2 linked regions of the Allobranchiibius huperziae genome follow. Each later gene encodes a partner of the first gene's protein in a complex. Links are inferred from orthologs where the notes say so. Each region holds a gene or a part of one and is shown in the gene's direction. Other genes may lie near its edges.

Evidence for each region. The genes of interacting proteins can lie anywhere in the genome.
Region 2: the proteins of HNR15_RS07690 (region 1) and smc are in contact, whole or in part, in a crystal structure (PDB 3ZGX), measured with the Bacillus subtilis proteins. The link is inferred for Allobranchiibius huperziae from one-to-one orthologs.

The regions. Positions count from the first base shown.
Region 1 is NZ_JACCFW010000001.1:1,613,376-1,618,071, forward strand. Bases 1,739-4,696 are described here. They hold HNR15_RS07690 (segregation and condensation protein A), read left to right. Parts: upstream 1,739-2,805; coding sequence 2,806-3,588; downstream 3,589-4,696. Other genes in these bases: HNR15_RS07685 (ParA family protein), read left to right, coding at 1,788-2,642; scpB (SMC-Scp complex subunit ScpB), read left to right, coding at 3,581-4,228; HNR15_RS18205 (pseudouridine synthase), read left to right, coding at 4,287-4,696. In the rest of the region: HNR15_RS07675 (ClC family H(+)/Cl(-) exchange transporter), read left to right, coding at 1-695; site-specific tyrosine recombinase XerD, read left to right, coding at 763-1,686. UniProt on the Bacillus subtilis protein: Participates in chromosomal partition during cell division. May act via the formation of a condensin-like complex containing Smc and ScpB that pull DNA away from mid-cell into both cell halves.
Region 2 is NZ_JACCFW010000001.1:1,091,594-1,097,463, forward strand. The notes cover bases 481-4,612. They hold smc (chromosome segregation protein SMC), read left to right. Parts: upstream 481-797; coding sequence 798-4,412; downstream 4,413-4,612. Other genes in these bases: HNR15_RS05200 (hypothetical protein), read right to left, coding at 481-614; HNR15_RS05210 (serine hydrolase domain-containing protein), read right to left, coding at 4,431-4,612. Also shown: HNR15_RS05195 (helix-turn-helix transcriptional regulator), read right to left, coding at 1-411; more of HNR15_RS05200, read right to left, coding at 432-480; more of HNR15_RS05210, read right to left, coding at 4,613-5,654; HNR15_RS05215 (hypothetical protein), read left to right, coding at 5,769-5,870. UniProt on the Bacillus subtilis protein: Required for chromosome condensation and partitioning.

The DNA.
Region 1 (4,696 bases):
CTGCGCTCGGCGAGCCCACCCTCGCCCAGGCACCGTCGGTGGTCACACTCGGGGTGGCCGCCGGCTTGCTGGGCGTGGCCTACAACGGCGCCGTCATGGCAGGGCTGCGCATCGCGGACCGCAGCCGCGTCCCCGTCGTCGCGAGAGCCCTCGCCGTCGGTGCGGCAGTGGGGGCGATCGGCTGGTGGGCCACCCCGCTGGTGGGCGGTGGCGACAACCTGACCCAGCGAGCGCTGCTCGGCCACGGAGCCGTCCTCGCGGTGCTCGGCCTGATCACCGTGCGATTCGCGCTGGGTGTCGTCTCGTACGCCGCGGCGACTCCGGGTGGTCTGTTCGCGCCCATGCTGGTGCTCGGTTCGCAGCTCGGCCTGCTCGTGGGGCTCCTCGGCCACGCGGTCGCGCCGCACGCGACGCTCGCGCCCGCCGGGCTCGCGCTGATCGGCATGGCGGCGTTCTTCACGTCCACGGTGCGCGCGCCGGTCACCGGGATCGTGCTCGCCACGGAGATGACCGGGTCCACCTCGCAGCTCGCCCCGATGCTGGGCGCGTGCGCCATCGCGATGCTGGTGGCCATGGCGCTGCGGTGCGCACCCATCTACGACCAGCTGACCCGGCGGTCGGCGTCCGCCGCCCGGGAGAACGCGGCGGAGGCCGCGAGCAGCTCGCACGCCCGACCGGCGTCCATCGCCGGGTGACATCGGCGCCGCGATCGCGGCGCGGCCTGCCGTGAGCCGTGGTCGGGATGACCTTGAATGGTGCACCGTGACGGGTGCGGTCGAGCGGGCGGTGCGCGGGTGGCTGGACCACCTGCGGGTCGAGCGCGGGGTCTCCCAGCACACACTGAGCGCGTACGAACGGGATCTGCGCCGGTACGTCGCCTACCTCACCGCCCGAGGCATCACCGATCCCGCCGCGATCGCCGAGGCGGATGTGGCGGAATACTCCGCCACCCTGCGCGAGGGCACCGCCGAGCATCCGGCGCTGGCCGCGTCGTCCGCGGCACGCAATCTGGTGGCCGTGCGCGGATTCCACCGGTTCCTGACCCTGGAAGGGGACACCGTCGCCGACGCGGCCGCCGCGGTGGCTCCGCCGCGTCCGCCGCGGCGGCTTCCCAAGGCCATCCCGCTGGACCAGGTCGAACGCCTGCTCGCGGCGGCCTCGGTGGGCGACACCCCCGCCTCGCTGCGCGACCGCGCACTGCTGGAGCTGCTGTACGGCGTCGGCGCCAGGGTGAGCGAGGCCACCGGACTGGACGTGGACGACCTGGAGTTGGACACCGACGCGGTGCGGGTCTTCGGCAAGGGCAGCAAGGAACGGATCATCCCGCTGGGCGGCTACGCCAAGGACGCGCTCACGGCGTACCTGGTGCGCGGACGTCCCGCGCTGGTCGCGACGGGAAAGGGCACCCCCGCGCTCTTCGTGGGGCAGCGCGGCACCCGACTCTCGCGCCAGTCGGTGTGGAACATCGTGCAGGCCAGCGCCGAACGCGCCGATCTGAGCGGGCACATCAGCCCCCACACGCTGCGGCACTCCTTCGCCACGCACCTGCTCGAGGGCGGCGCCGACGTGCGGGTGGTGCAGGAGCTGCTCGGCCACGCCTCGGTGACCACGACGCAGATCTACACGATGGTCTCGGTGCAGCAGCTGCGGGAGGTGTTCGCCGCTGCCCACCCCCGCGCACGGTGACGACCGGCGACGGGCGGCACCAGTGGGTGCGGCATGCGTTAGGTTGAACCGCGATCGGCGCGAGCCGTACGACGCCCTACCCGGAAGAGCACAGATCAGCCGTGAGTTCGACAGACAAGGTGGGCCCGACCGGCCGCCCCCTTCCGACCTTCCCGGCCCCGCGCCCGTTGTCCGCGCATGGGCCGGCCCGCATCATCGCCATGTGCAACCAGAAGGGCGGGGTCGGCAAGACCACCTCGACCATCAACCTGGGCGCCGCCCTGGCCGAATACGGCCGCAAGGTGCTCCTGGTCGATTTCGACCCGCAGGGCGCCCTCAGCGTGGGCCTCGGGGTGCGTGCAAACGAGTTGGACGTCACCGTCTACAACCTGCTGGTCGAGCGTGGTCACGACGTGCACGACGTCATCCAGCAGACGACCACCCCCGGCCTGGACGTCCTGCCGGCCAACATCGACCTGTCCGCCGCCGAGGTGCAGCTGGTCGGTGAGGTGGCCCGCGAGATGGTGCTCTCCCGCGTGCTGCGGCCCGTCGCCGACGAGTACGACGTCATCCTGATCGACTGCCAGCCCTCACTCGGTCTGCTGACCGTCAACGCGCTGACCGCGTCGCACGGCGTCCTCATCCCGCTGGAGTGCGAGTTCTTCGCGATGCGCGGGGTGGCGCTGCTGATCGAGACCATCGACAAGGTCACCGACCGGCTCAACCCCAGCCTGCGCCTGGACGGCATCCTCGCCACGATGTACGACGGTCGGACCCTGCACAGCCGCGACGTGGTGCGCTCCGTGGTCGACCACTTCGGCGAGGACGTGCTGCACACGGCGATCAACCGCACCGTGAAGTTCCCCGACGCGAGCCTCGCCGCCGAGCCCATCACCAGGTACGCCTCCGGTCATGGTGCCGCGGAGGCCTACCGGCAGTTGGCCCGCGAGCTCATCTCTCGCGGCGCCGCTGCCTGACGTGACCGGCGCAGACGCGACCGGACCTGCTGGGCCCACTGGGCCCGTTGCGCCTCCCGAGCCCCCTCGGTCCGTCGCTCCCGAGCGGAACGGGCAGCCGCAGGCCCCGGGCGGGGTCCTCACCCGGCGGACCGCGAGCACACCGTTCGAGGTGCACCTCGACGTGTTCTCAGGCCCGTTCGACCTGCTGCTGGGGCTGATCTCCAAGCACCAGCTGGACGTCACCGAGATCGCGCTGGCCCAGGTCACCGACGAGTTCGTGGCCCACATCCGGGCCGTGCGCGAGGACGGCGCGGCCGAGTGGGATCTGGACCAGGCCTCGGAGTTCCTGCTCATCGCGGCGACCCTGCTGGACCTCAAGGCCTCGCGGCTGCTGCCCGGCGGCACGGCCGAGGACGAGGAGGACCTCGCGCTCATCGAGGCGCGCGACCTGCTCTTCGCGCGGTTGCTGCAGTACCGCGCGTTCAAGGATGTCGCTGCGTTCTTCGCCGACCGGATGGCCACCGCCGGGCGGATCACGGCCCGCCAGGCGGGTCTGGAGGAGCGGTTCGCCGCGCTGCTGCCGGAGCTGGTGATGGGCGTGGGCCCCGAGCAGCTGGCACGTATCGCGGCGCGCGCGATGACGCCGCGTCCGGAGCCCACCGTCGGCCTCACGCACCTGCACGCGCCCACCGTCAACGTGCGCGAGCAGGCCGTCATCGTGTCGGCGATGCTGCGCGAACGGCATACGCTCGGGTTTGCGGAACTGGTCGCCGACGCGGACTCGACCCTCGTGATCGTGGCGCGGTTCCTGGCCCTGCTGGAGCTGTTCAAGGAAGCGGCCGTCGCGTTCGACCAGCCCGAGTCGCTGGGCGAGCTGCGGGTGCGTTGGACGGGCACCGGCGAGGTGGACGTGAGTGACGAATTCGACGAACCGACCGGAGAGGGCGACGAGCACGATGAGTGAGCAGGAGCCCGAGATGGCCACACCCGACGTCCAGGAGCCCGACGTCCCGGACGCCGAGGCGCAGCTGAAACTGGACCTGGGCGAGCTGCCGGGCGGGGTCGCCGGCGCCGTCGAGGCGGTGCTGATGGTCGTGGACCAGCCTTTGACCGAGGACGAGCTGGCCGACGGACTGCATCTTCCCGTGGAGGAGATCCGCGAGGTGCTGGAGCGGTTGGAGTCCGGGTACGCCGCGCAGAGCCGGGGTTTCACCCTCCGTTGCATCAACGGGGGCTGGCGCGTCTACAGCCGCGCCGACTACGCGCCGGTGGTCGAGCGCTTCCTCATGGGCGGCCAGCAGGCCAAGCTCACGCAGGCGTCATTGGAGACCCTGGCCGTGATCGCCTATCGTCAGCCGATCTCCCGTTCGCGCGTCAGCGCCGTACGCGGGGTCAACGTCGACGGAGTCGTCCGCACCCTGCTCACCCGCGGGCTCATCGCCCAGATCGGCGAGTCGGAGGAGGGCGGTGCCGGTCTCTACGGCACCACGCCGTACTTCCTGCAGCGCCTCGGTCTCACCTCCCTGGAGGAGTTGCCCGCCCTCGCGCCCTACCTCCCCGACGCCGACGTCATCGAAGAACTGATCCAAGAAGGACATGCATGAGCACCCCACGAAGTTTCTCCCCCGCTGCGCTCCGCCGAATACTTCGCGAGGACCCCGCATGAGCACCCCACGAAGTTCCTCCTCCGACGCCGGCAAGAGCGGCGGATCGTCGCATCGCAAGGGCCGTCCCTCACCCGGCCGCACCGCCAAGCGACCCGCCCGGCAGGTCACGCCGCCGCGCGAGAAGCCGAAGACCCCCGTCGATCAACACGTTCCGAGCGGTGAACGCCTGCAGAAGGTGCTGGCCACCGCGGGCGTCGGCAGCCGCCGGGTCTGCGAGGAGTTGATCGCCGCCGGCCGGGTAGAGGTCGACGGACACCGGGTCACCGAGCTGGGCATCCGGGTCGATCCGGACCGCCAGATCATCCACGTGGACGGCGAGCGGGTGCAGCTGGACTCCAGCAAGGTCTACCTGGCGTTCAACAAGCCCACCGGCGTCATCTCCACGATGAACGACGAGCTCGGTCG
Region 2 (5,870 bases), 520 kb from region 1 along the record:
CTCCACCATCACCGTGATCGGTCCTTGCGCCGCGAGGGTCTCCAGGGAGGCGTGCACCGCGTCGTACAGGACGCCGGGCCCGGCGTCGGCCTGACCGGCGTCCGCGGCGTCGTACCCCGGCAGCAACGATCCGAGCAGCGGCCGCCGGGCGACGAGCTCGTCCACCAGGTCCGGTGCGGCCTGGTGGAGCCGGCCCCACATCTCCGACCAGGGCAGGTAGGGCGCGCTGCTCTCGCCGAGGTCGAGGCAGTGACCGATCAGGACCCGGTCGGTGGTCGCGGCGGCCAGTTCGCGCAGCAGCCGGGTCTTGCCGACCCCCGCATCGCCGCCGAGCAGCGTGATGCCGGGTGCCGCGAGCAACTCGCGCAACTCACGGTCCCGGCCCACGAACGGTCCGACGACGACGGGCATGCCGCCATTGTGCTGCGTACTCACGCGTGCCGGGCGGACCCTCGCACGACCGGCTCGGTGTGGGAGTCCAGCAGGCTGAGCAACGCGTGGAACCCGCGCTTCCAGCCTTCGGAGGTACGCCGTGCGGCGGCGTACTCCTGCGTGAGGCGCTCGCGGTGCTGCTGGTCGATGGTGTGGGCGACGTCGGCGGTGATGGGGTACATGGCGATTCCTGACGGTTGGCGGTGACTGACAACCTCGAGACTGCTCATCTGAGGTAGTGCGCCACATCGGGCGATTGCCCTATCTCCTGCGCCGAATGTCTTAGACCCGTCGGTAGAGTCGGCGGCACGGTTTCGCCCGCCCTGTCCGGCCCAGCCCCGCAATGTCCAGGAGTCCTCCACCCCGTGTTCGTCAAGAGCCTCACCCTGAAGGGCTTCAAGTCCTTCGCCTCGGCGACCTCGATGCGCCTGGAGCCCGGGATCACCTGCATCGTCGGGCCCAACGGCTCCGGCAAGTCCAACGTCGTCGACGCGCTCGCGTGGGTGATGGGCGAGCAGGGCGCGAAGACCCTGCGCGGCGGGAAGATGGAGGACGTCATCTTCGCCGGTACGCCGGGGCGTCCCGCGCTCGGTCGCGCGGAGGTCACCCTCACCATCGACAACACCGACGGCGCCCTGCCGATCGACTACACCGAGGTGACGATCAGCCGCACCATGTTCCGCAGCGGCGGGTCGGAGTACGCGATCAACGGCACCAACTGTCGGCTGCTGGACGTGCAGGAGCTGCTGTCCGACTCCGGCATCGGCCGGGAGATGCATGTCATCGTGGGCCAGGGTCAGCTCGACGCCGTGCTGCGTGCGACGCCGGAGGAGCGCCGCGGCTTCATCGAGGAGGCCGCCGGCGTCCTGAAGCACCGCAAGCGCAAGGAACGCGCGTTGCGCAAGCTGGAGACGATGGAAGCCAACCTGCACCGGGTCGGCGACCTCACCACCGAGATCCGGCGCCAGCTCGGACCGCTCGGCCGGCAGGCCGAGACCGCCCGCAAGGCCGCCACCATCCAGGCCGACGTACGCGACGCCCGGCTGCGGCTGCTGGCCGACGACCTGGTGCAGCTGACGAGCGCCCTGGAGCAGGACATCGCCGACGAGGAGGCCATGCTCGCCCGTCAGCGGCGGGCCCAGGCCGCTCTCGACGGCGGAGAGGCCCGACTGGCGCAGGTCGAGGAGCAGGCCCGCGCAGCGGCGCCCGCGCTCACGACCGCGCAGGAGCAGTGGTTCGGCCTGTCGTCGCTGGCCGAGCGCATCCGGGCGACGGAGACGCTCGCGGCGCAACGGGTCCGGCTCCTGGCCGAGGCCGAGGAGCACGAGCAGGGCAGCACCGGGCGCGACCCGGAGCAGCTGCGCGCCCAGGCCGCCAAGGAGCGCGCCCGACACGAGGATCTGCTGGCGCAGGTGAGCGCGGCCGACGAGGCGCTCGCAGCCGCCGTCGCGCGCCGGGAGGCCGCCGAGGGCGCCCACCAGGACGAGCAGCAACGCGTCGCCCGGCTGCTGCGTGCCGCCGCGGACCGCCGTGAAGGCCTGGCCAAACTCGAGGGTCAGGTGGCTGCCCGGCGCAGCCGCATCGAGGCGGCGCAGGCGGAGATCGGCCGGCTGGAGGCCGGCGCCGAGGAGATCGAACTGCGCGCGACGCGGGCCGAGCGCGAGTTCGCCGCGCTGGAGTCCGGACTCGCCGAGGACGAAGAGGGCGAGCAGGGTCTGGACGCACAGCACGAGCGTGCCGAGGCGGAGCTCGCGCAGGCGCAGGCGGCGCTGGACGAGGCGACCCAGGACGAGCGGACCGCCGAGCAGGAGCGCTCCGGGCTGCACTCGCGACTGGAGGCGCTCGAGCTCGGGCTGCGGCGCGGTGACGGTGCCGCGCATCTGCTCTCGTGGGGTGAGCAGCACGGTGTCCGCGGGTCCGTCGCGTCCCTGGTCCAGGTCGAATCAGGGCGCGAGGTCGCTGTCGCCGCGGCGCTGGGCTGGGCTGCCGACGCCGTGGTCGTGGCCGACCACGAGGAGGCGGCCGCCGCGCTGCAGGAGTTGCGCGAGGCGGACGCCGGCCGCGCAGGGATCCTCGTGGCGCATTCGACCAACGACCGCTGGCGGATGGGGGAGAGCGGGCCCGACACCTCGTGGGCGTGCGACGTCGTCTCCGCACCGGACGAGCTGCGCCCGGTCGTCGATCAGCTGCTCGCAGGGGTGCTGCTGGTGGAGGACCCCGCAGCGGCCGCCGCCATGGTGGCCCGTGACTCCAAGGTCATCGCCGTCACCCGCGACGGCGACGTGTTCGCCGCCGATTTCGTGCGCGGCGGCTCGGCGGCCGCGCCCAGCACCCTGGAGATCCAGGCCGCGGTCGATGACACGAAGGAGCGGATGTCGCAGGCCGCGTCTCGCGGGGAGCGTGCACGCTTCGCCGCACAGGAGGCCCGCGCCCAGGTCGAGCAGCTCCGCGAGCAGGTCGACGCGGCCCTGGAGCGGCTGGGGGAGTCCGACGCCCGGATGGCCGCCGTGGCCGAGCAGCTGGGGCAGCTCGGCCAGACGCTGCGCTCGGCACGCAGCGAGCGCGAGCGTGGCGAGCGGTCGCTGGCCGCTGCACGGGAGTCGTTGGGCAGCAACGAGACCGAGCTGCAGGAGTTGCAGGAGCGGCTCGAGGCGGCGCACGCGGATCCGGGCGCGGAAGAGCCGGACGCCGACGACCAGCCCCGGCTCGCGGCCGAGGCGGCCGCCGCCCGGTCGGCGGAGACGGAGCACCGCCTCACGCTGCGCAGCCGGCAGGAGCAGGCCCGCGCGCTGGAGGGCCGGGCCGACGCCCTGGAGGCCACCGCACGCTCGGAGGTCGAAGCGCGCCGCAAGGCGCAGGAACGCCGCGAACGCCGCCGCCACGAGGCGTTGGTCGCCGCACAGGTGCGCGACGACGCCGGGCATCTGGCGCAGCGCACCGTCGAGGCGTTGGCCGTTGCCCAGGTGCGGCGCGACGAGGCACAGCAGCGACGTACGACGCTCGAGGAGGCCGTGCGCGCGGCACGCGAGGTGGTGACGGCAGCCGCCCAGGAGGTGCGCGAGCTGACCGACTCGGTGCACCGTGACGAGCTGGCCCGTGCCGAGCAGCGGCTCAAGGTGGAAGCCATGCAGACGCGCGCGGTCGAGGAGCACGGCATCGCCCCCGAGGCGCTCGTCGAGGAGTTCGGCCCGCACCTGCTGATCCCGCACGTGCCCGGTCCGGACGACGCACCCGACGACGCGCCCGAGCCCGTCGCGTTCGTGCGCGAGCACCAGGAGAAGCGGCTGCGGTCGGCGGAGCGCAAGCTGGCCCAGCTCGGCCGGGTCAACCCGCTGGCGCTGGAGGAGTTCGCGGCGCTGGAGGAGCGGCACACCTTCCTGACCACCCAGCTGGACGACCTCACCCGGTCCAAGAAGGACCTGCTCGACATCGTCCGCGAGGTCGACGAGCGCGTGGAGCGGGTCTTCGCCGAGGCGTTCGCCGATACGGCACGCGAGTTCGAGGGCGTCTTCGACCGGCTCTTCCCCGGCGGTGAAGGGCGCCTGACGCTGACCGAACCGGGCGACATGCTCACCACGGGCATCGAGGTCGAGGCCCGTCCGCCCGGCAAGAAGATCAAGCGGTTGTCGCTGCTCTCCGGTGGCGAGCGGTCGCTGGTGGCGGTGGCGCTGCTGGTGTCGATCTTCAAGGCGCGGCCGAGCCCGTTCTACATCATGGACGAGGTCGAGGCCGCTCTGGACGACGCCAACCTGGGGCGCCTGATCACCCTCTTCCAGGAGCTGCGCGACTCCAGCCAGCTCATTGTGATCACCCACCAGAAGCGCACCATGGAGGTCGCCGACGCGCTGTACGGCGTGTCGATGCGCGGCGACGGCATCACCACCGTCGTCTCGCAACGGCTGCGGGACGTCGCGCCGGAGGCGATGGGCGCTCCGGCCCCCGCGCGGAAGACGGAAGAGGAGCTCACGCCCGCGCGCTGACGCGCGCTTGCGCCGGGATCAGTCGACGAGCGCGGCGTACACCAGCTGGCGCAGCTCGGTGCGCAGCGGATAGCCGTTCGAGGGCATCTGCTGGGTCATGAAGACGGTGGTGAGGTCCTCGGCGGGGTCGACCCAGAAGACCGTCGACGCCATGCCGCCCCAGCCGTATTCGCCCGGCGACGTCGGGTAACCGGCTGCCGTCGGGTCCAGCATCACGCTGAAGCCCAGGCCGAAACCCACTCCGTTGAACGGCGTCTCGGCGTAGAGCGGGATGCCGAAGGAACCCAGGTCGGCGCCGCCCGGTAGGTGGTTGGTGGCCATGAAGTCGACCGTCCGGTTGCCGAGGAGGCGCACGCCGTCCAGCTCACCGCGCCCGAGCAGCATCCGGGCGAAGCGGGTGTAGTCGTCCATGGACGAGACCAGCCCGCCGCCGCCGGACAGGTAGGTCGGCGGTTTCAGCGCCGCGGCCCCGAGCGCGTCCAGCGGCGTCGGGGCGCTGCCGCCGGCCCCGTGGTACAGCGTCGCGAGCCGGTCGGCGTCCACCGCGTGGAACGCGGTCTCGTCCATCGCGAGCGGCTCGAAGATCTCGGTGCGGAAGAACTCGTCCAGTGATGTCCCGGACACGACCTCGACCACCCGCCCCAGCACGTCGGTGGCGACCGAGTAGTTCCAGCTGGTGCCGGGGTCGAAGCGCAGCGGGAACGCGCCCATCGCATCGGTGGCCTCGGCCAGGTCCATGCCGGCGGGCACGCCGATCTCGAAACCGGCCGTGCGCATCACCTCATCGGTCGGGTGCACCCGCAGGAAGCCGTATGTCAGCCCTGCCGTGTGGGTGAGCAGATGGCGCACCCGCATCGGACCGGCGGCGGGCCGGGTGACTGCGGCAGCAGCCTGGCCGCCGACGTAGACCCGCTGATCGGCGTATGCCGGGAGGTAGGCGGCGACCGGGTCGTCCAGGCGCAGCAGGCCCCGCTCGACCAGCATCATCGCCGCCACGGAGGTGACCGGCTTGGTCATCGAGTAGATCCGGTAGAGCGTGTCGGCCGTGGTGGGCGAGCTGCTCGCGATGTCGCGCATCCCGCCGTACGCCGAGTAGGCGACCTCCCCGTGTCGCACGACCTGCACGTGGTAACAGGGCAGATGGCCCCGGTCGACGTACCCCTGCAGGTGCTCGTCGAGACGGCTGAGGCGGCTCGCGTCGAAGCCGGCGGCGGCGGACCTGTAGTGATCTTGGACACCCATGGGGCACATCGTGGCACCCGCCCTCGCGGGAAACCGCCGCGGGCGGCTCTGCGCACAGTGACCGCGCGTGTCGGTAATAGGGAACTCACAGCCGCAACCCGCAGAATAGAGGGCATGTTGTGGCTCGTGGGTGCCCTGTTGCTCTGTCTCGTCCTCGCCGGCGTCGTCGTCGGCCTCGTTGCCGTCCCCGCCCGCCGTGAAGGTCGCCAGGTGCTG